DNA from 4 places in the Paenibacillus sp. B2(2019) genome. Region 1 is predicted to be linked to each of the others. Evidence: riboswitches for the same ligand, from Rfam matches in the RefSeq annotation. Region 1 holds a riboswitch; each other region holds the start of a gene.
The links. A riboswitch is a leader RNA that binds a small molecule or an ion and turns the genes downstream of it on or off. The one in region 1 is predicted to bind cyclic di-GMP.
Positions count from the first base shown of each region.

Region 2: another riboswitch for cyclic di-GMP. It lies ahead of PAENI_RS18335 (anti-repressor SinI family protein); the one in region 1 lies ahead of PAENI_RS01105 (DUF6612 family protein).
Region 3: another riboswitch for cyclic di-GMP. It lies ahead of PAENI_RS12695 (NPCBM/NEW2 domain-containing protein); the one in region 1 lies ahead of PAENI_RS01105 (DUF6612 family protein).
Region 4: another riboswitch for cyclic di-GMP. It lies ahead of PAENI_RS23000 (thiamine pyrophosphate-binding protein); the one in region 1 lies ahead of PAENI_RS01105 (DUF6612 family protein).

Region 1 covers NZ_VTZR01000002.1:166,603-171,964, forward strand. The annotation lists gene PAENI_RS01095 (DUF4179 domain-containing protein) at 1-713, opposite strand, end outside; gene PAENI_RS01100 (RNA polymerase sigma factor) at 697-1,215, opposite strand; cyclic di-GMP riboswitch class I at 1,420-1,511, shown strand; gene PAENI_RS01105 (DUF6612 family protein) at 1,629-2,477, shown strand; gene PAENI_RS01110 (CapA family protein) at 2,559-3,575, opposite strand; gene PAENI_RS01115 (FprA family A-type flavoprotein) at 3,845-5,083, shown strand; gene PAENI_RS01120 (NAD(P)/FAD-dependent oxidoreductase) at 5,099-5,362, shown strand, end outside.
Region 2 covers NZ_VTZR01000020.1:129,119-134,480, forward strand. The annotation lists gene sipW (signal peptidase I SipW) at 1-164, shown strand, start outside; gene PAENI_RS18325 (TasA family protein) at 255-860, shown strand; gene PAENI_RS18330 (helix-turn-helix domain-containing protein) at 1,030-1,359, shown strand; gene PAENI_RS18335 (anti-repressor SinI family protein) at 1,567-1,722, opposite strand; cyclic di-GMP riboswitch class I at 1,750-1,834, opposite strand; gene PAENI_RS18340 (2-oxoglutarate dehydrogenase E1 component) at 2,306-5,173, shown strand; gene odhB (2-oxoglutarate dehydrogenase complex dihydrolipoyllysine-residue succinyltransferase) at 5,228-5,362, shown strand, end outside.
Region 3 covers NZ_VTZR01000013.1:438,422-443,783, reverse strand. The annotation lists gene PAENI_RS12715 (leucine-rich repeat domain-containing protein) at 1-13, opposite strand, end outside; gene PAENI_RS12710 (Crp/Fnr family transcriptional regulator) at 149-832, shown strand; gene PAENI_RS12705 (EAL domain-containing protein) at 882-1,871, shown strand; gene PAENI_RS12700 (hypothetical protein) at 1,987-2,553, shown strand; cyclic di-GMP riboswitch class I at 2,711-2,797, shown strand; gene PAENI_RS12695 (NPCBM/NEW2 domain-containing protein) at 3,056-5,362, shown strand, end outside.
Region 4 covers NZ_VTZR01000024.1:382,838-388,199, reverse strand. The annotation lists gene PAENI_RS23015 (SDR family NAD(P)-dependent oxidoreductase) at 1-282, opposite strand, end outside; gene PAENI_RS23010 (helix-turn-helix transcriptional regulator) at 456-1,412, shown strand; gene PAENI_RS23005 (methyl-accepting chemotaxis protein) at 1,535-2,785, shown strand; cyclic di-GMP riboswitch class I at 2,976-3,071, shown strand; gene PAENI_RS23000 (thiamine pyrophosphate-binding protein) at 3,190-4,833, shown strand; gene PAENI_RS22995 (carboxymuconolactone decarboxylase family protein) at 4,844-5,212, shown strand; gene PAENI_RS22990 (hypothetical protein) at 5,251-5,362, shown strand, end outside.

The DNA.
Region 1 (5,362 bases):
GATGCAGCGACTTTGTAACGGATAATGGTTTGATTGGAAACATGTCGAACGGATTCGATTTGAATGCTTGGATATTGCTTAACTCCAGTATCGATTGTATCCCCTGCTTGATGATTAGATTGTAAGGGAATATTCTGATTACGGTAAAAAATGAGATTCCGTGCTTCAAACTTGTAGTCCTTTTTATCATCCTTTAATGTATCAGGTGTCTCATATACTCCAATGAGTTTCTGGCTTTCAGGATCGTATTCTAAATAACCGTATACCTTTGCCTTGGCACCGGATTCACTAGTCATGGTGTTTTCCTCTGTAGCAAATCCAGTATATTGGGATAGATCAGATTTAGTATCAAGTGATAACAGCATTTTCATTTTTTCTCCGTCAGTTACAACACCGTTCAAATTCATTGTTACTCCTGAACTGGAAGCTTGAAGATTATACTGTTGACCGATGCCGTTATTTAATGCATTGCTCACACTTCGCCCACCAATTTTATCCCAATTAATCGTCATACTAGCGAATACAGGAATAGCGACAAGTAAGAGGCAAGAGAAGACGATGCTGATAGGAATAACCTTTTTATTAGGCCTAGGAGTATTCTGGGAGGCATTCAGATTTCTTTGACGTTTATATGCTTCTTGTTCTATGGCAGTCCACATCAAATCATAATCCGGTCGGGGAATATGTCTATCTTTTTCAATATACAGACTCATTACTACTCAGCTCCTTTAGTTGGGTTCCACCCATTCTATTTAGTATTTTAAGTCCCTTGTTCAGTCTGGATTTTACAGTTCCTTCGGGTATGCTCATAACTTTAGAGATCTCGGGTACAGTCAATTCGTTTATAAAACGAAGAACTACTACCATTCTGATTTTGTCGGGAAGCTGACTGTATAACCCTTGTAATTCTTTCTTAGTCTCCTGTCGATCCAACCGTTTTTCTACAGGGTTTGATTCCTCAGACCTGGATAGTAAATAATTACGTACTTCTTTCATCCACCCCGTCTTACGCCTTTTAATCACACTGTTGCACTCATTCGAAGCAATTCGTAAAATCCAAGATTTCAAGTTTCTTACCTTAGACTTATCCGCTAAGATAACTTTTACAAATACCTCTTGGCAAATATCCTCTGCATCTGCCTGATTTTTCATTAAGTAGTAACAAAAATAATATACTTGTTCTTTATAGAGCTCGAAAATTTCTAGGTCACTCATTTTGCTGCACCCCCTGTCTTTGCTGTTCTCATTAATAAGACTTATAAGTGTATGTAATCGTTCATTTTTCATTTTGAGTGAAGTATTTCTTCTGAGTATCATAGCGAATTTGAATGGAAGATAAGTCGTTTACAGGTAATTATAACCATGATAAAATTAGCGGTGGGACATGCGTCCGTAAGCTAATTAAAACTAATTGAATGTCCGCGTTAAAGGTAAAATCATCGAAAGATGATGACACAAAGCCATGGGTCTAAAGCCTTTCTACAGAAGGAAATGATCGCCAGGCCGCCATAGGGATGTCTTATGAAGCATAAAGGATAGCTCTAAGAATATGTAGTCTATTTTGAGCTCTTTTATTATTTCGATCTATACGGCGTTACATTATCGCAAGGGGCCGAAAGGGGAAGTACATGAACAGTTTTTTCAAAACAATAGGCACTAGTTTGGCAGTAGGTGCTTTATTGCTGTCCGGAACGATCGGATGGATGTCTAATCCTGAAGTCGTGTCTGCAGCTACCACAACAGCAGTAACCGCGGATCAAATGATTAGCAAAGTAACGGCAGCCTCTAAAGCAATAAAGAATTTTCACTTAGATGTGATCAAAAAACAGGATATTCAGAGCGGTGGGGTACGTATCAGCAACACTAACACACTGAAGCTGGATATTAATCGACTGCCGAATTTTGCTGCAGCTGGCACCGTTGATAGTAGTCTTTTAGAAACATCGTACAGTCTATATGCCAATGACAAGGAGTTTTACTATCTTGTAGACGGAAGTGAACTGATCGATGAATCTGAAGATGAAGGTTACGACGATGATGGTGAGCCAATCGATCCTGATGCACAGTATTGGATTGGACTGGAGAAGATGGAGTGGGATTCTTTTTACTCCAAAGGTCAATACGATCCTGTTTCCATGCTTGATTCGGTAAAAAATTATAAAAAATCTATGAAAGTCAGCACTGCCGGTGCTCAGACCGTCCTGCAGTTCACGGTAACCGATCCGACAGCAGCTAAGGGAATAATCAAACTCTATGACCAGGAGAACCTCTGGGATGGTGAGACAGTTCAACCCAAAAGCGTAACGTGGAAATTATTCGTCAATACTAAGACCTGGCAGACGGAAAAGCTGACAGTCGATCTGAGTTATGTGCTGATAAGTGATGGAGAAAAGGATACATACAACACGAAAATCGAAGCTAAGTATTCCAAGAATAACAAAGGTACAACCATTGTAAAGCCCGCCGAACTAGAATAATAAGGTCGATTTCATATTGAGCAAAAAGCGCTGTTCTGTAGAACAGCGCTTTTTGCTGTATTCTCTATTTTAATAACGTTTCTATTCCTTCTTTAAGATTGTTGTCGTATGTTTCAACATTCGATTCATGAGATTTCGCCGCTCTGTTTTTATGTCGGTGGCGCTTCTCTTTAATGCGTCGCGGATGGGGATGATCTCTGTAATTTTCCTGCCGCTTTTTATTCTTCGATCTACACAAGTCGGGATGTAACCTACGTTAGTTATACTCGTGTTTCCTTTTTCATCCTTCTTTATTTTAAGCGTAAGTATGATACCGCTTTGTGTATAAGGAATATTCATTAATTTAGTAGAAACAAAATTCCCCAATGAGTAAATAACGAATTGTTTTTTTCCACGAAGCGCTAACGGTTGAAGAACATGTGGGTGAGACCCCAGTATGATGTCGGCGCCATTTTTAAAGAAGAGATTGACCAGCTCTTTTTGCCTCTTGTTTGGAGTGTAACGATATTCGCTTCCGAAATGCAGATAAAGCAAGACTAGATCGACTTTCTTTTTTAAATCTCGAATCTCCCGAATGATCTTGGGCGTAGATATCCGATTAACCAGCCATGGCTTACTCACTGGTACAGGAATTCGGTTAGTTCCTGCTGTGTAGGAGAGGATGCCAATCGTAATTCCTTTGACGTTTTTAATAAGCGTTCTCTTGGATTCTTCTAATGATTTAGCTGTTCCCGTGTGGTCGATTCCATTACGGTCCAGAACTCGTAACGTCCGAACCAGACCCGGGGCACCATAATCCATGCAATGATTGTTGGCCGTTACTAATACGTCGAATCCGGCTTCCTTAAGTGCAGGGGCCAGTTCGTCTGGACATTTGAATATCGGACCGCCTGATTGTGGGCTTTTCCGGCATTCGGGGCCACTTCCAGCAAAGGTGGTTTCGAGATTGCCAATCGTCAAATCAGGCTGTTTCAGATAAGGAGCTACTTTTGCAAACAGGGGGCTGAACGAATAGGTTCCATCAGGCTGTTTAGCATCCGAAATAATATAACGTTTGACCATTAGATCTCCCACAGCAGCTATTTGTATTTCAGTCATGGATATCCACCTTTTTATTATTTTCATTAGGATATGGCATAAAGTTGTTATGGGTTATTCTTTCTTTAAGGCGAAGTGCAAACATTTGTGTGGCTTTTTATTTAAAATGTGACCCAACGCATAATCACTTTATTTAGATCGTCTAAATTTAAGGTATTCATTTTTTTCAAACTTTTATAATTTGATTCAAATCCTCTTTTTTGTTTGGCAGCCATAATAAAATAAGGTTGTTGATAAACATTATCAATCAAACATTGGAGGTTAAAGAAATGAGTACACAATTCAAAAAAATCACCGAGGATACTTACTGGATAGGCAAAATCGATAACCGCCAGGTTCCATTTCACCGCCTGATTCTGGCAAAAGGAACTACCTATAATTCTTATTTATTAAAAACAGGTAAGCCGACTGTCATTGATACCGTAGATATGGAATTCGGACGTGAATATGCCGAGTGTCTGGGTGAAATGATTGATCTTCTAGATATTCATTACATTGTAATTAATCATACAGAGCCTGATCACTCTGGTGGACTGGCAGCTCTCGCCGCCAAGGCTGCAAATGCCACGATCGTATGCACCGAGATTGCTGTTCCCGAATTGCAGGAAATGTACAAGCTTCATAGCCGGAACTTCCTGGTGGTTAAAGATGGAGACAAGCTGGATATTGGCGGGAAAACGCTGCTATTTAAAGAAACACCGTATCTCCATACCGCAGAAACGATGATCACCTATTGTATCGAAGATCAAATCTTATTTCCTTGTGATATTTTCAGCACGCATGTTGCGGTGGAGAATCTATTCAGCGATGAAGCCGGGTTTGATATTACGGAAGATTTCCAGGGCTATTACGCAGCAATTATTCATCCTCACAGAAGATATGTAAGAACACTGTTAGAGGCTGTTAAGGATCTTGAGATCCGGATGATTGCTCCTTCCCATGGGTTCGTGATCCGGAAGGACATACGTAAATATATCGGGATGTACGCCACATTGAGCCGTGAAACGACGCAAGGAAAAAAGGCAACCATCGTATATACCACCATCAAAAACAGTACCAAGAAGATGGCCAAAATCATACAGGATTGCTTGCAGGAAAATAATATAGAGACAGAGGTCTGGGATGCAGATAAAAGTAGTGCCACCGATATTCTGAACAGCATAACGTCAGCAGACGCTGTCTTTATCGGCAGCTCCACTAAATACGCGGACATGATTGGGAATCTGGAGAACATTCTGAAAGAATTGCACCAAATGAACCTGGAAGGCAAACTTGCTGCAGCCTTTGGCTCCTACGGTTGGAGTGGTGAAGCCATTGAAGTCATTCAGGATTATCTAAATGGAACAAACATGACGGTGCAAAGCACATCTGAGGTTATTAAATCCACAGGGATGACACATGTAGAGTTCCCTGTAAGAATCAGATTTTCCCCAAAAGAGCCTGAGAAAGTTCAAAAAATTAAAAATGCGGCCGAATTTGTATCAGATTTGCTACTCAGTTCATTTTAGGGGGAGGAACATAGGATGACGAAACATTACGTTATTGTTGGCGGCGGAGTAGCCGCCGTCCATGCCGCCAAAGCCATCCGTGATCAAGACGCAGAATCGGAAATTTCGATCCTCGGGGAGGAGAGTCAACTGCCCTATAACCGGATTAAGCTGACCAAAGGGCTGTTTACCGACCTGCACAGTGAGAAGGTGCTGATTAAAAAGGAAAAATGGTACAGCGATAACCGTATATCCGTAAAAACCTCGACCCGAATCAGTTCTGTCCACCTGGACCGGCAA
Region 2 (5,362 bases), on a different contig from region 1:
TGAATTTCGCAGTTTCCAAAGCTGGAAGTGTCATGCTCATGATCGTACCAGGCTTGATGCTTCTGCTCTATGCTCTGTATTCGTCATGGAAGGCTGTAGCTGCACTCGAAAAGAAAAATGCGGCTATACTGCCCGCCTCTCCACCCCCAACTGAAATACAGTAATTCGTTGATTGTCCGCTTCCGCTTACGAACCGGAAGTTACAATATATAACTTTTATAAAAAACCACAAAAACCGAGGAGGAATTTTAATTATGGGTATCAAAAAAACATTGGGTCTTGGCGTAGCATCAGCAGCACTGGGTTTATCATTGATTGGTGGAGGAACCTTCGCTTACTTTAGTGACACTGCACAAAGCACTGCTACATTTGCTGCAGGTACACTCGATTTGAACTCCGACCCTTCAGTTATCGTAAATATTCCAAACCTAAAACCAGGTGATACTGTAACCAAATCCTTCAAATTGAAAAACGATGGTTCGCTCGATATCGGATCTATTATTCTGAACACTTCCACTCAAATTACGGATGCTAAAGGTGATAACTACCTGGATTTAGCCCAATTCATTAAGGTCAAATTCCTTAGAAATAACGATAAAGGAACCGTCGTTTCTCCAGAAGATGTAGTCTATCAAACTACGCTGGCTGATTTAAAATCTCAACATCCGGATCTCGTAAAAAATACTGGTTGGGATCAACTCTTCACCGAAGCATCTGGTATTAAAGCCGGCACCAATGACAGCTTCTCCGTCCAATTCGAATTTGTGGAAAATAACCAAGATCAAAATATTTTCCAAGGCGATAGCATAACCCTGACATGGGATTTCGTAGCTAAACAAGGTGCTAAAAAAGATTACTAAGATTAATAGAATAATTTAATATAATACTCGAAGAGCAGCAGATCCTGATTCCGGAAAGCGGATAAGTAGATGCTGCTCTTCTCTTTACAATAAACTTTGTCGAATTTATTGATATTTGTTATACTAATAACAAAAATTACGGAGGGGCGTCAGCATAGTGCCACAAAATATGGGCCAACGTATCCAGCGTCTCCGCCTAGAAAAGGGATTGTCCCTATCTGAGCTTGCGGACAGAGCGGATGTTGCTAAGTCGTATCTTAGCAATGTGGAGAGAAACATCCAATCCAATCCTTCAATCCAGTTTATCGAAAAGATCGCCGATGCGCTTCAGGTATCCATCCACGCTTTGCTCTATGGAGAACCTAATGATGCTGAGGAGTCACCTTTAGATTCGGAATGGTTCCGATTGGTGCAGGAAGCTATGGCCTCAGGCATAAGCAAACGCGAATTCAAAGAGTTTCTGGACTACCAGAAATGGCGCCTTGATCAGAAGGATTAATATTCCACCTGACCTGATAAGATCCTCTTCTACTCATACTATTAAACATAAGCGCCTTCGCCCTCCTAACATGGACCGCGAAGGCGTTTGAATTTTAGGAGAATCAATTATCATATGCGTTGTGAAACTTATATTTTGCTTTACACCGAAAAAGGGCACAGCGAGTTATCGCTGTGCCCTTTTTCAAAATATAACGCACTAAATGTATTACTGCACGGCTTGCACAGTCTTCTCATGAAAGAATCGACGAATTTCATCTGCCTTTATGCCAGCCTTCTTAGCTGCTAATAATAAATGTACCCACTCAACGTCTAGATCAATGACCTGCTGTTCTCTGTTGCTTCCCTGGTTGGACTTGTCCAAAAAATCTCCTCCTAAGATTTTACGTCCCCAGGCAATCCGGCTGTCATAGTATTTCTACCTTAGACCCGCGACTTTGTGCCCCTGCCTTTCGGCAGGTTTACCTTTTACTGGACCCTTTACACGAAAGGATCTACTTTGAAATATATGAAAATCGCTAACTGCAATAACATTATACTATACTAAAGTGGAAAAGTGTGTCGATTTCTGATTAGTTTTTCCATTAAAAAACAAAAAATAGAAGCGATTTTGTGCGATATCTTGTCCTATTAACACGATACTCGTCCCATTCATAAAATTAATTAAGCCAATATAATGATACTTCCTTCCCTATTAGTTAAAAATAAGGATATTAGAATCATTTTAGTGGGCCTTAGGAATGGGTAATGAGAAGAAACAGCGTTCTTTTCATTAGAACAAGCTAACCCATACCATTTTGCGAACGTATTGGACGAAAGAATGAATTGATTACACGTGTGGAAAGTAGCACAATAAGATGAGAAATGAAACCGCAATCATCACAGCTCCAGTAAGCGTTGACACAAAATGTCACGTATGGAGTTCATCCGTTAAGGAGGATGTATTCATGGCAGCCAAAGAGCCCTATAACGAATCCATTTGGAGTAAGTATTACGGACCCAATTTAGGCTACATTCAAGAAAGATATGAACAGTTTGTGAAAGATCCTTCCACCGTAGAGAATAATTATCGCGAGCTTTTTACAAATTCGGGTCCCCCACCCCTAACACCGGATAGCGAACCGGCTCCACAGCCTCGCATTTCGGGAGACACCGAATGGCTTAGAAAGGCAGTAAGAGCTTCCAAGCTAATCGCTAATATTCGTATATATGGCCATATGGCCGCTGATATTGATCCGCTTGAGCGCGATCACAATCCCATGGCTAAATATCTTGAACTCGAAACCTATGAGCTGACTCGTGAGGATCTGCTCGCACTACCTGCCACGCTCATTTGGGAGAATGCGCCGAATGATGTGCATACCGGATGGGATGCAGTTCAGCGTATGCGTCAGGCTTACACCAAGACAATCGCCTATGAATTCGGGCATGTGCATGAAGAACAAGAACTGAAATGGTTGAACAGACAGGCAGAATCCACAAGCTCACCAGCGCCTTTAAATAATGCAGAACGTAAAGAGCTGCTAAACCGCCTGATCCAAGTAGAGCAATTCGAAACCTTCCTTCACAAAACCTTTGTGGGTCAGAAGCGTTTCAGCTTGGAAGGCAATGACGCTCTCGTACCGATGCTGGATGAAATCGTACGCGCTGCTGCGCATGACGGCGCAGAGCATATTCTGATGGGCATGGCGCATCGTGGTCGCCTCAACGTTCTTGCACATATTTTGGGCAAACCTTATGACATTATATTTTCAGAGTTTCATCATTCTCCGAACAAGGAGCTTTTCCCTTCCGAAGGCTCTACAGGCATTAACTATGGCTGGACGGGTGATGTGAAATACCATCTGGGTGCAGATCGCGCTGTCCGTGAAGGAGAAACCGTACGCACAAGAATAACACTAGCGAATAACCCAAGTCACTTGGAATTCGTCAATCCTGTCGTGGAAGGCTTTACTCGTGCTGCTCAAGAAGATCGGAGCACAGCCGGATTGCCGAAGATTGATACCAGTAAAGCTATGGCGGTACTGATGCATGGCGATGCTGCTTTTCCAGGTGAAGGGATTGTTGCAGAAACACTAAATATTGGCAAACTTCAAGGTTATCAGAATGGCGGGACGATCCATATCATTGTTAATAACCGGATCGGCTTTACGACAGAAAGCGAAGACTCCCGTTCAACGCATTATGCGAGTGACATCGCCAAAGGATATGAAATTCCAATTATCCATGTCAATGCTGATGATCCTGAGGCCTGTATATCAGCAGTTCGTTTAGCTAGTGCATATCGCAATCAATTCAAAAAGGATTTCGTTATTGATCTCATCGGCTATCGTCGTCATGGACATAACGAAATGGATGATCCTGAAACTACACAACCTATCGTGTACGGTAAGGTACGCAATCATCCAACCGTTTACAAGGTGTATGCGGAGCGGCTACAGCGTGAAAAAATTCTTACAGCTGAAGATGTACAAAAGATGCACGTTGAAACAGAAGGCGTATTGCAACGTGCGTACGATAGTATGAAGGAAGGCAATCACAAGAAAAAAGAACCAAAGGCCTTCATTCCTCTTCATACAGATCGCTCAGCGGCAGGCACTACAGCCGTACCGATCTCCAGTCTGCAAGAGATTAATCGTGAGCTACTGAGCGTACCTGATGGATTCCAAGTCTATCCGAAACTGGAGCGAATTCTGCAGCGTCGCAAGGACGCGCTGAATGAGGGTGAAAAGGTCGACTGGGCACTCGCTGAGTCCCTCGCCTTCGCAACCATCCTGAAGGATGGAACGCCAATTCGACTTAGCGGTCAGGATGCACAGCGCGGCACCTTCGCACACCGCCATCTGGTGCTGCACGACAGCAAGACAGGAGAATTATTCTCTCCGCTTCATCAGCTAAGTAATTCTCGCGCTTCCTTTGGCGTATATAACAGTCCGCTATCTGAAGCTTCTGTGCTAGGCTTTGAGTATGGTTATAATGTGTTCGCACCAGAAACCTTCGTCATCTGGGAAGCACAATATGGCGACTTCGCCAATGCAGGTCAGGTTATATTTGATCAGTTCATTGCCGCTGGACGTGCGAAATGGACGCAGCGCAGCAATCTCGTCGTCATGTTACCGCATGGCTACGAGGGACAGGGACCCGAGCATTCCAGTGGTAGATTGGAACGCTTCCTACAGTTATCCGCGGAAGAGAACTGGACCGTTGCTAACTTGACCACTGCTTCTCAATATTTCCATGTCTTGCGACGCCAAGCTGCTTTATGTGGACAGGAAGACGCTAAACCACTGGTGATTATGACGCCGAAGAGTCTCATTCGTAATCCGCGCAGCACATCTGCCGGAACTGAGCTCGCCTCCGGACAATTCCAGCCTGTGTTAGCAGAGCCCCTACTAGGTCAGAAGCCAGGTGAGGTCAAACGTCTAGTAGTCTGCAGCGGTAAAGTAGCTATCGACATCCAAACAGAGCTAGAAGCTGCTTCAGACAAAGATTGGTCATGGCTACATGTACTGCGCCTTGAGCAACTCTATCCGTTCCCAGAACATGAACTGAGTGCTCACTTAAGCTCCTTCACATCCCTTCAAGAAATTGTCTGGGTGCAAGAAGAGCCGAAGAATATGGGCGGATGGAGTTATACCGAACCTCGGTTACGGGCCATCGCACCGCAAAACACTAGCGTGAGATATATCGGACGTCCTGAACGTTCCAGTCCTGCGAGTGGTTATGCAGATGTTCATAGCTTTGAACAGCGTAGAATTGTTTCAGAGGCCCTAAAAGCAAATTCACAAGTACAAACAGCTGTACCGTCCTCTTAAGAGGACGGTATCACAATAGCGTAAACCATTATATGTTTGGGGAGGTAACGGCCTGTGTCAGAAATCTTAGTACCCGATCTGGGAGAATCTATATCCGAAGGAACCATCTACAAATGGCTGGTTAAAGAAGGCGACACGGTAGGTCAAGGTGATGTGCTTGCTGAGTTAGAGACGGATAAAGTCAATTTG
Region 3 (5,362 bases), on a different contig from region 1:
AATTATATCTCATCAATGGATCTCCTTTTTAATTCGTATTGGCATCGAGCCTATGTGACAACGTTACGATAGAATATAACAGGGTGATGATTTATTATCAGTATGTTGGCATACAAAACTATGGAATGTGTTAGAAAGGAATAATGAGATGGAAGCTTCTTTTTGGACTGGCATTCGCTTTTTTCAGGGTTTACCCTCGGAGAAGATCGAGGCGGTCTCAGGATTATTCACTTATAAGGCATATTCTAAGGGGACCCTGGTGTTTGCAGAATCAGATCCGGGGGATCATGCCTACATTATCTATTCGGGGATTATAAGGGTGTACGCTACCACGAAAGGGAAAGAGCATACCGTAGATCTTTTTGGGAAAGGCGATTTCTTTGGCGATCTGGAAGTGATCCATCCCTCCAATATAAGAGTGCTGTCTGCGGTGGCTATGAATGATACAGTATTATTTGAGATTAAACGTGAGCCTTTTGAGCAGATGCTTGCCGATTACCCGTTGATTAAGGAACAATTGATGCTGCTGCAAATGGACCGTTTATTTTTATCGAATCGGTTATTACATGAAATGAAATTTCATGATGCGAGAGCGCGTGCGATATTTACACTAAGAAGACTATACCAAAGATTCGGAGTAGAGGAGCAAGGCAAACAGAGGATTGATCTTCGATTGACCCATCAGCAGTTCGCGGATATGATCGGAACGTTAAGGGAGACGGCTACCCTTGTGCTTAAAGATCTGCAAGAGCAAAAGATTATTGATATTCAACATCAGCAGATCACCGTGTTAGACCCGACGTATTTACTAGAGTATACGGATTTCGATTGAGAAGAGCAGTTCCGGGATCTTTTTCAGAGAATTGATTATTAAAGGGGTTATGAATGTGGCATGTAATCATTGTGTAGTAAGAGAGTTGAATTTTGAAATCAAGGCTCATGGTGAGCTTAATCTAAGGATTTTACCTGAGGTTATTCATCACTTGAGTAGAAGTAATACGATACATAAGGTAGAAGAAAATGTGATTACGATTAAGGAGGCTGGGGTGCGGGATTTTCTAGATTTCTGTAATGACCATATGGAGTCGGAGCAGTTTGAATTCCGTATAGATGACCAAACATGGAGACCTCTATCCGAATTACCCACTGTACTTGATATGGAGTGGATTGATGAGGTTATAACTAAGGGCTTAGTTACTTGTCACTTCCAACCGATTGTGAACGTACGGGAAGAGATTTTTGCATACGAGCTCCTATCCAGATTTAAAAAAGAAGATGGGTCCCTTATCTATCCTAATGAGATTTTTGCGGCGGCACGGAATCGTGGGCGTTTATATGCTTTAGACCGGTTATGTAGAATGACTGCTGTAAAATATGCTGCACCCTTAAATAAAAAAACGTTTATTAATTTTATCCCAACGTCGATCTACGCGCCAGAGTTCTGCTTAAGATCAACCGTTGAACTGGCCAATCAATTAGGCGTCGATCCCTCTCTTTTTGTCTTTGAAGTTGTTGAGACGGAGAAAGTGGATGATCTCGCTCATTTGAAAGCTATTTTGACATATTACAAGGATCGGGGATTTGAATACGCTTTAGATGATGTTGGCGAGGGCTTCAGCACGATCGAGATGTTGTTGGAGCTTAAACCCCATTACATGAAACTGGATATGAAATATGTTCAGGGTGTGTCCAGCGATCTGAACAAACAGAAAATATCTAAACAATTTTTAGAAAAAGCTTTAGAAATCCAATCCGTTCCTTTAGCAGAAGGTGTGGAGTTTAGAGAGGACTTTGAATGGCTTAAGCAGAGTGGTTATCAGTTGTTTCAGGGATATTTATTTGGAAAGCCTGATCCTATTCCCAAACAGTGATCCTAATGAGTATAACTCCGTCTAGAGGATGAGATGAATTTCAGGTCAGAGTCTGAGTACAGCCAACCCCCGGGGTTGTATAATTAAGGTAATTGAGAAGGGGGACGGGATGGATATGAAATGGCATAAGTACATCACACGCTGGGCGGATTCTAGAGGGTTAGGTGGACGAGAAATTGATTATCAATGGCCGTCTCCATCATTTCCGGTGGTAAGTATTCGCAGCAATTTGGGTCGATACTCAGGTCAGGGGTATGGTCACGGAAGCAAGCCACAAGTGAAGACAGCTGTTGGATTAATTGCTATTGGAGATGTAGCTGTAGGCTTGATTTCCATAGGTGCGATAAGCGTAGGGGTTCTATCCGTGGGTGCAATATCACTAGGAATGTGGTTAGCCCTTGGAGCGATAGCAATTAGCTGGCTTGGCTTCGCAGTTGGGGCGATTGCCATTGCAGGAGTGGCTGTAGGAGCGATCGCGATAGCCGAAAAAGCGTTGGGAGCTGTTGCCATAGGTGATACGGCATTTGGGGCGGTAGCCATAGGACGAATTGCTGGGGGAGCAGTAGCTATTGGCCAATGGGCATATGGTCTAATCGCAGTTGGCGAGCATGGCTTCGGATTAATTCCCATCACGGGCGATGTGTGGAATTGGTTCCGGCGTTTGTTTGGTGCAGGGAGTTAAGTAGACCTCCAGTCCTAAAGTGTCCTCTCTCTTCCGGGATACTCGATAAAGAATATCTATCACGATAGAAAAAGTAATTGCAATTACCTATTCGGATTTCATACCAATTAATCATGCGATCAGATGTAGCGTTATGTTACTCTTTGTAATGTATTCGAAACTTCATAGGCAAACCTATGGAAATGTAGGGACGCAAAGCTATAGGGACTAAGGTTATCATAACTATTGTCAGCCAGCTGCCAAAGAGTGTATTACGCTTTTTGTTAAAATATAAGAAAGGTTAAGTTATACACCTATACTTAATGTCTTATATTTCTTGCCTAAACCCTTATCGTCCTTATAAAGACGCCGAAGGCGTTTATGCTTGTTAAAGTTTAATGAAAATTAAGTCTTAGTTTTTGTGCGACTTTATACGCAATCAAGCTACTCTTTTGGGGTAGTTTTTTTTGTGCCTATTTTTAGGCACGGAAGAGATTCATATTACATCTGGGGGGTAGAAAAGATGAAAAAAATGATTGCGATCGCTACATCGGCAGCCATGTTAGCTAGTTTTTCGAGTGAGGCAGGTTATGCTTTAGCAAGTGATGTAAGCAAGGTAAGTGTAGTGAACACTGTAGTACAAAGCAAGGCTGACCTATTAAGCAATGCTTCAGTTATTCCGTTTGATCTGTACGGCAAGGCTATCCTAGGCGCTTATAATGATGTTTTTAGAATGAATCCTGCGAATATTAAATCCATTACCAATAACGGTGGTAACTACTCAGGTTCACCTATAGCTAAGGCTATGGATGGCGATATGAGTACGCATTGGGAAACGGGCAAACCGAATAGTTCAACGTTTACGAATGAGGTTGTCTTTGTTTTCAATGAGTCCACTGAATTAAATAGAATCGTATATGCTGCAAGACAATCCAGTGCAAAGGGTAAGGGGTTTGCTCAGGAATTTGATATTTATGGTTCAACAACGGATGCAGGCGATTTTACGCTAGTATCCTCTGGAGAATATAAAGGCGGAGCAGGTGACGTAGTAGAGATTCAGTTTGCACCCACAGCCTTCAAGAGACTTAAATTTGTCTTCAAAAAAGCTAACCAAGATTGGGCGAGTGCGGCTGAGTTTTCTTTTTACAAAGAAGATACCGTATCCGCTAAAATGAAAAATTTATTTACAGATGATACCTTGAGTCAAGTTAGCGTAGCATTTAATACGGTGGAGAAATTAACGGCTTTAGAACAAGAAGTGCAGACACATCCACTGTACGCGCAGTTTCAAGCAGATATAGAGAATGCAAAAGTACTTCTGGAGAATCATCAAATAGAGGCAACAGCGGCTAAGGTTTCGAAGCTAAAAGGCTATGGTACAGCATACGAAAATGCCTATAGCGAAGCTTATAGAATGCCCAACTCAAACGTATCAAAAGTAACGGTGAACGGTGGGAGCTATCCAGGTACGAAACCGGAATACATGCTCGATGACCAGCCGAATACACACTGGGAAACGAACAAAAACAATGATGACAGCTTCACGAATGAAGTCGTGTTTGAATTAGCGCAAGCGAAAGTACTAGATAGATTGGCTTTTCTGGCTAGAGATAATCGTAAAGGCTTCCCAGAGGCTTTTGAAATTTATGCATCAGAAACAAGTAAGGGAGAAACCTTCCAGCTCGTATCTAGCGGAACCGCGACTAGTACGAATGACTTTCTGGAGTTTAAATTCGAACCTACGAAGTTTAAAAGATTGAAATTCAAGTTCACAAAGGCCAATATCAACAGACCTTTTGCGGCTGAATTTAGATTTTATACAGAGGATAAAGTAAGCGAAGCTGTAAATGGTATTTTCACAGATGGCACGATGAGTGCGGTTGTTCCTGCTTATAATAGCGTCGAAGCAATCAATGAATTAGAAGAAGCGGCAAAAGTACATCCGCTCTATCCAATCCTGAAAGATTCTTTGGATTTAGCTAAGAAGCTAGTGAATGGTGAAGTTCAAACCGAAGGCACCATCATTGAGGCGGAACAACGTGGAGATATGAAAAAGCATGCGCAGGAAAACCTGAGAATTGGTTTCGGTACGAACAACCAGCCTACAGGTCTCGTTGCAATGCCTGGAGATACAATCAACGTTTATGTGGACGCAGCTTCGAGCGATAAACTACCTTCTTTAGTCTTTTCTCAACAAGAGGCGGCTTGGAATGTTTGGGCTAGAGGTGTGCAATTGCGTCCAGGTAAGAACATTATAACCGTTCCTGAATTTGCTACGAATAGTTATTATGCACATGAAGTGACTAAAGGCGGTACAGTGTATATCGTCAATCCATATACAGCAGAGGAACAAGGTAAAGCACCTATGATCCGGTTCGAGGGGCTTACCAAGATCCCTATGATGACCAAGACTACAGATCCTGAACAATTTAAAGCCTTCTTAACCACCTATAAACAAAAATTAGATGAAGATAAGGCAGCGCATCCGAATGTTCAAGATCGCGAGCTCATCGATGTGGTGGAAATGGTCAGCGATCATGTTATTTTCACAGGAACTGCGACAGAAGCTTATAACAAGTTTATTACGCAAGGAAATGATCCGCTGGGTACCGTCACCGGCTATGATACTTGGATGAAGACGATCTTTGACTTCTATGGCTTGGATGGCAGTAGTGTGATTCATGATGCGAAGCTAATTCGTGAGAACATCCGATTGATGCAGCCTTATGGTGCGATGTATGCAGCGGGAGATCATACAGGGATACAAATTGGGACCGTAGGGACGATGTTAGGTGATTTTAACAAAGTCTATCCAGGCTGGGGATTGAAT
Region 4 (5,362 bases), on a different contig from region 1:
GATATCGAGCCGCCCCTGCTCTTCAGCGATCTGACGGATCACTGCTTCTGTTTCTTGATCCTTCGTATGGTCACATCGTATTACCGCACCAGAACCTCCACTTTCTTTTATTTCTCTAAGTACGCTATCTATGCTCCCCTTAATATGTTCTGTGACGGATACATCTGTGGTCCTCCCTGTAATATAGACAAAAGCACCTCTTCTTGCTAATTCTAAAGCGATCCCTCTCCCAGCACCTCTGCTGCTCCCGGTAACCAATGCGACTTTCCCTTTCAATGTCATAGCCCTCAACCCTTTCCACATGAATTCGGATTTCAATATTCTGTGAACATTCCTTACGTTTTATAAGTATAGCCCGTATATATGACATCAACTGACATATATAATATAATCATAATTTAGAAATGATTAATGGTGATCGTCTAATCAATAATTCGAGGAGGTACAATAGCCTAATGAGAGCCGACCGTTTGTTATCAATATTACTTCTGTTGCAAAATCGTGGAAAAATGACTTCTAGAGAATTGGCCCAAACACTCGAGGTATCAGAACGAACTGTGTTTCGTGATATGGAAGCATTAAGTGCTTCAGGAATACCCATTTTAGCTGAACGTGGTCGTGAAGGAGGCTGGATGCTTACTGAAGGGTACCGAACCTCCCTAACGGGAATGAAGCCACAAGAGATTGGTTCACTGCTTCTGTCCGCTGACGCATCTATAATGAAGGATCTGGGGATACAAGACGACTACTCTTCCGCTCTTCTCAAACTAGAGGCTGCATCCTCACATCGACTTAGTAACCCAGCAAATTACCTAAGCGAGCGTATTCATATTGATGGCGCCAGTTGGCATCCTTCGGATGAGACTTATCCGTTCCTTTCTGTACTGCAGAGAGCACTTTGGGAGGACCGCAAAGTAAAAATCACTTATCTCCGGAGCAACGAGACAACGGTCCGTTTCATTGAACCTCTTGGGTTAGTTGCAAAACGCGGAGTATGGTATGTCGTAGCCAAAAGCAAAGATGAACTACGGACCTTTCGTGTGTCCAGATTAGTTAACGTTGAGGAGACACATGAGTGGTTTAAAAGACCTGATGCCTTTGATTTAAAACAGTACTGGGAAGAGTCCACCACGGCCTTTAAAGCAGCACTGCCAAAGTATCAAGTAAAGCTAAGGGTTAGAGCATCTGTCTTAAAAGAATTACAGCGAGAAAGATTCGTCTCTGTCCAATTGATAGAGCCAACTAGCAATGCAGAGTGGGTGAACGTAGATGCCGAATTTAATACGATCGAGTCGGCCTGCCGGATAATCCTTTCTTTTAGTCCCTCGTTTATTGTACTTTCACCGCAAGAACTTTTAGAGATGGTAAAGTCTGCTATCGCAAAAATTTCCGCTATTTATGAGGATTTTTGACACGAAATCTAAAGAACTACTCCGAAAAGAAGATTTATGTCAGTTCTTACTATAGACCAATCACCTTTAAATCCCATATAATAACACCAATACATAATATTAATAAGGAGGACATTATACCAATGAACTGGATGCATAAACTTCCGTTAAAACAAAGAATTGTTGCCGGATGTTACCTCGTTGCCGCACTATTTGCCATTCCTGTTTTAGTTACTTTTATGATCTTAGGCAACATTATTTTGGGTATTGTTCTGATCGTAGTTCTTGCTGCTCTAACTTTCCCAGTGGCCCGCTTTATCGAGAGAACGCTTACATCTTCTTTTGATGACATCGCGAATGTATCTCATAGTATTTCAAAAGGGGATTTTACTAGTAGAGCCGACGAGAACGGGTCAATGGGGGACGTAAGTCGTTCCTTTAATACCATGATTGACAAGCTCAAGAAGATTTTGACAGAAGCATCACAAATCACTCGTCAAGTTATGGATGCAAGCCGTGGAATCGAAGATAAGAATCAGAATTTGAAAATTGTCATGGCACAGGTAGCCTCTTCGTCTAACGAGCTAGCTCTTGGTGCAAATGAAATATCTACGGATATCGCTGAAATGACAGAATCCATTAAAGATATTGAGAATAAAGTATCAAATTATACGAACTCAACGAAAGAAATGAACAGACGTTCAATACATACATTAGAACTAGTTGAACAAGGGCGGCAGTCCGTTGATACTCAAGCTGAAGGCATGCGCAAAAACATCCAGGCTACTCAAAAAGTAGCTGATACTATCGAAGCCCTTTCTCATAATGCTCGCGGAATTACGATGATTACAAAAACCATCACAGAGATCGCTGAGCAGACCAACCTCTTATCGCTGAATGCCTCCATCGAAGCAGCACGCGCCGGAGAGCATGGTCGAGGTTTTGCTGTAGTCGCACAGGAGGTTCGTAAACTTGCCGAGGAATCAACAGCTTCAACGAAGGAAGTCTTTGGCTTAGTTCGGAGCATCGAAACTGATATCAAACAAGCGATTGACAATATCGCTATCAACGAAGAAGTCGTACAGGTACAGAATGAGATGATCACTCAATCTGCTCATATCTTTGCTCAAATTGTGCAAAGTGTGCAGTATATTACCGAGCAAATCTCTTCCTTCTCTGCTGAAAGTGATCTGATGTTGGAAAGTGCCTTGAAAATCTCAAGTGCAATAGAGAATATCTCTGCAATCACACAGCAAACCGCTGCCGGCACCGAGGAAGTATCCGCCGCTATGAATGAACAAATTAATGCCCTGCAGTCTGTTGCTGAAGAAACTGAGAAAATGACACAGGCTGTGTTTAATCTACAGAAGACTATCCATATTTTCAAGTTTTAAGTCACTTGCAAATCATATAAACAAGTCCAAAAACTCCTCCTAAGTTTTGACTTAGGGGGAGTTTTTTTATATCTATTATTTCATAGGTTGGACAAGACTTTCGTCAAAATTCGAGTTAATTTGCGAAAATATATTGACAAAGGTTCTCTAGGAATATATTGTAAAGGAAAATTCTTCTTATAAATTTTAAAATTAATATTGGCAAAATCTTCGAAAGAGGATGACGCAAAACCATGGATCTACAGCCTCATTTTTAATCAGAGGCCATGACTGCCAGGTTGCAGAAAACCAAGACGACTGAACAATTGTTCAGTCTCTATGGCGATTTATGCCACCAACCTGTGCCCTAATTCAGAGCACAGGTTTTCTAATGTTTGATTTTAAAATAACAATCAACTTGTGAGGTGTATTTTTTGAAGACAGTCGCAGATTACATGTCGGAAGCACTACGGAACCTAGGTGTTACCCATTCCTTTGGTATTATCGGGAAATCCATTTGTCCTATTGTTCTTAAAATGGTAGATTACGGTATTGAATTTATTCCCGGGAGACATGAGTCCAGTTCCGGCTTCGAAGCAGCCGGGTATGCGCTTAAAACTGGAAAACTAGGTGTAGCTTTTGGTACTTCAGGTCCTGGTGGAACAAACCTATTAACTGCAGCAGCACATGCTAAGGCTAACAACCTACCTGTCCTATTTATTACTGGCCATCAATCTATTAAAGAGCTTGGAATTCCCCAATGTCAGGACTCTACCTCTTTTCTAGCTGATTTAGCTGATATGTTTAGACCTGCCACCTTATATAGCAAGCTTATTGAACGTGGAGATCACTTTAACACAATTTTTAATCATGCCATATCCATTGCTTTGAGCGGTAATCGTGGTCCAGTTCACCTTTGTATTCCCTTTGATGTACAAACGGAATTGCTAGAGGAATGTAATATTGTAATCCCTGAACGCGAATCACTGGTTAGCCATGCTAATATCGACCGTGTACTTGATGCTATAAATAACTCTAAGAATCCAATAATTATCGCGGGTAAAGGCGTTAACCGCTCAGGAGCACATAGTGAGCTAATTCAATTAGCGGAAACATTTAATATTCCTGTAGTTACATCTCCAGGTGGTAAAGGGGCTATAGCTTGGGATCATCCACTCTATCACGGTCCAATTGGAGTAGGCGGTTGTACCCATGGGGATGACTTGCTGAATCAAAGTGATCTATTTATCGTTCTCGGCTCACGTTTAAGTGATATGACAATTTGTAATCTTAAAAGGGAAAATCATCCTGCAACATTAATTCAGTTTGATAGCGATCCGACTTTTGTCGGAAAAATATTGTTCTCTAAAACGATTCCAGTGACTGGAGATCTACGCGACAATCTAGTTTACTATCTCAATAATATTGACACGAACAACATCACAAAACGCGAAGCACCGACAAATTCCGATTATACCGAAGAGCCTCCGATTTTACCAAACCTTTCACTTGCATCGGTCTTGAGTACGATGAGTGATTTGATTCCTTATAACAGCACAGTCTTTGTTGATGATGGAAGTCACGGTTTCCATGCTGCGAAATGGTACAAGGTTAAGAAACCGGGCAGTTTTGTTTTCGATGCTTACTTTGCTTGCATGGGTAATTCCATCGGGATGGCGATTGGTGCAAAGGTTGCTGCTCCAGAAGAAACGATTTTCTGCATTACAGGAGACGGCTGCTTTATGATGCTAGGCGCAGAGATTAACGCTGCTGTCTGCAAGGATATTCCTGTCATATTCATTGTTGTGAATAATAAACAGCTAGATATGGCTCTAAAAGGTATGGAAAAAACTACAGGACGTATTGACGGAACTATCTACGAAGTCCCTATGGATGCTGTGAAATTCGCAGAATCACTAGGCGCTAAGGGTTACAAATGTGAGACAGCGGAGGAGTTCGAAACAGCCATCAAGGACGCTGTTGCCATAAACCGTGTTGCCGTCATTGAACTGCTAACAGACCGTGATGAGGTCCCTCCGACTGCTCACCGTACTTTGAACCTAAATTAGGAGGTCACTTATGAAAGACAATGTAAACAGTGGTCTGAACCACTTCACGAATCTCTCAGGAGACTACGGAGCTAAAGCACTGGCTCCGATTAAAGAACATTTCCCCGATTTGGCTGAATTTATTATGGGGAATGCCTACGGCGATATTTTTCAACGCAACACAATCGAAGCTGACTGGAAGGAAATCGCAGTTATCTCTGCCCTGATTTCGATGGGTCAGTTTGATCAACTGGGTGTCCATTATGTCATGGCTCTTCGTGTGGGAGTTACTGTAGAACAACTCAAAGGTATTCTTTTACACTTAGTACCCGCTATAGGGGCACCTAGAATCATCACCGCTTTTAATATTCTTCTCGAAACGATTGAAGAAATAAAGTAACTATTTTCAGTAAAATTAAAATATCGGGAGATGTTAACGTGGGACAGTTTATTTTAAAGACAGACACTACTAAAAAAGTGATCAATATTGAGCTGGAAGGAACATTTTCTGAAGAAGATGGTCTGAAATCTATCCAAGCTTATCAACAAA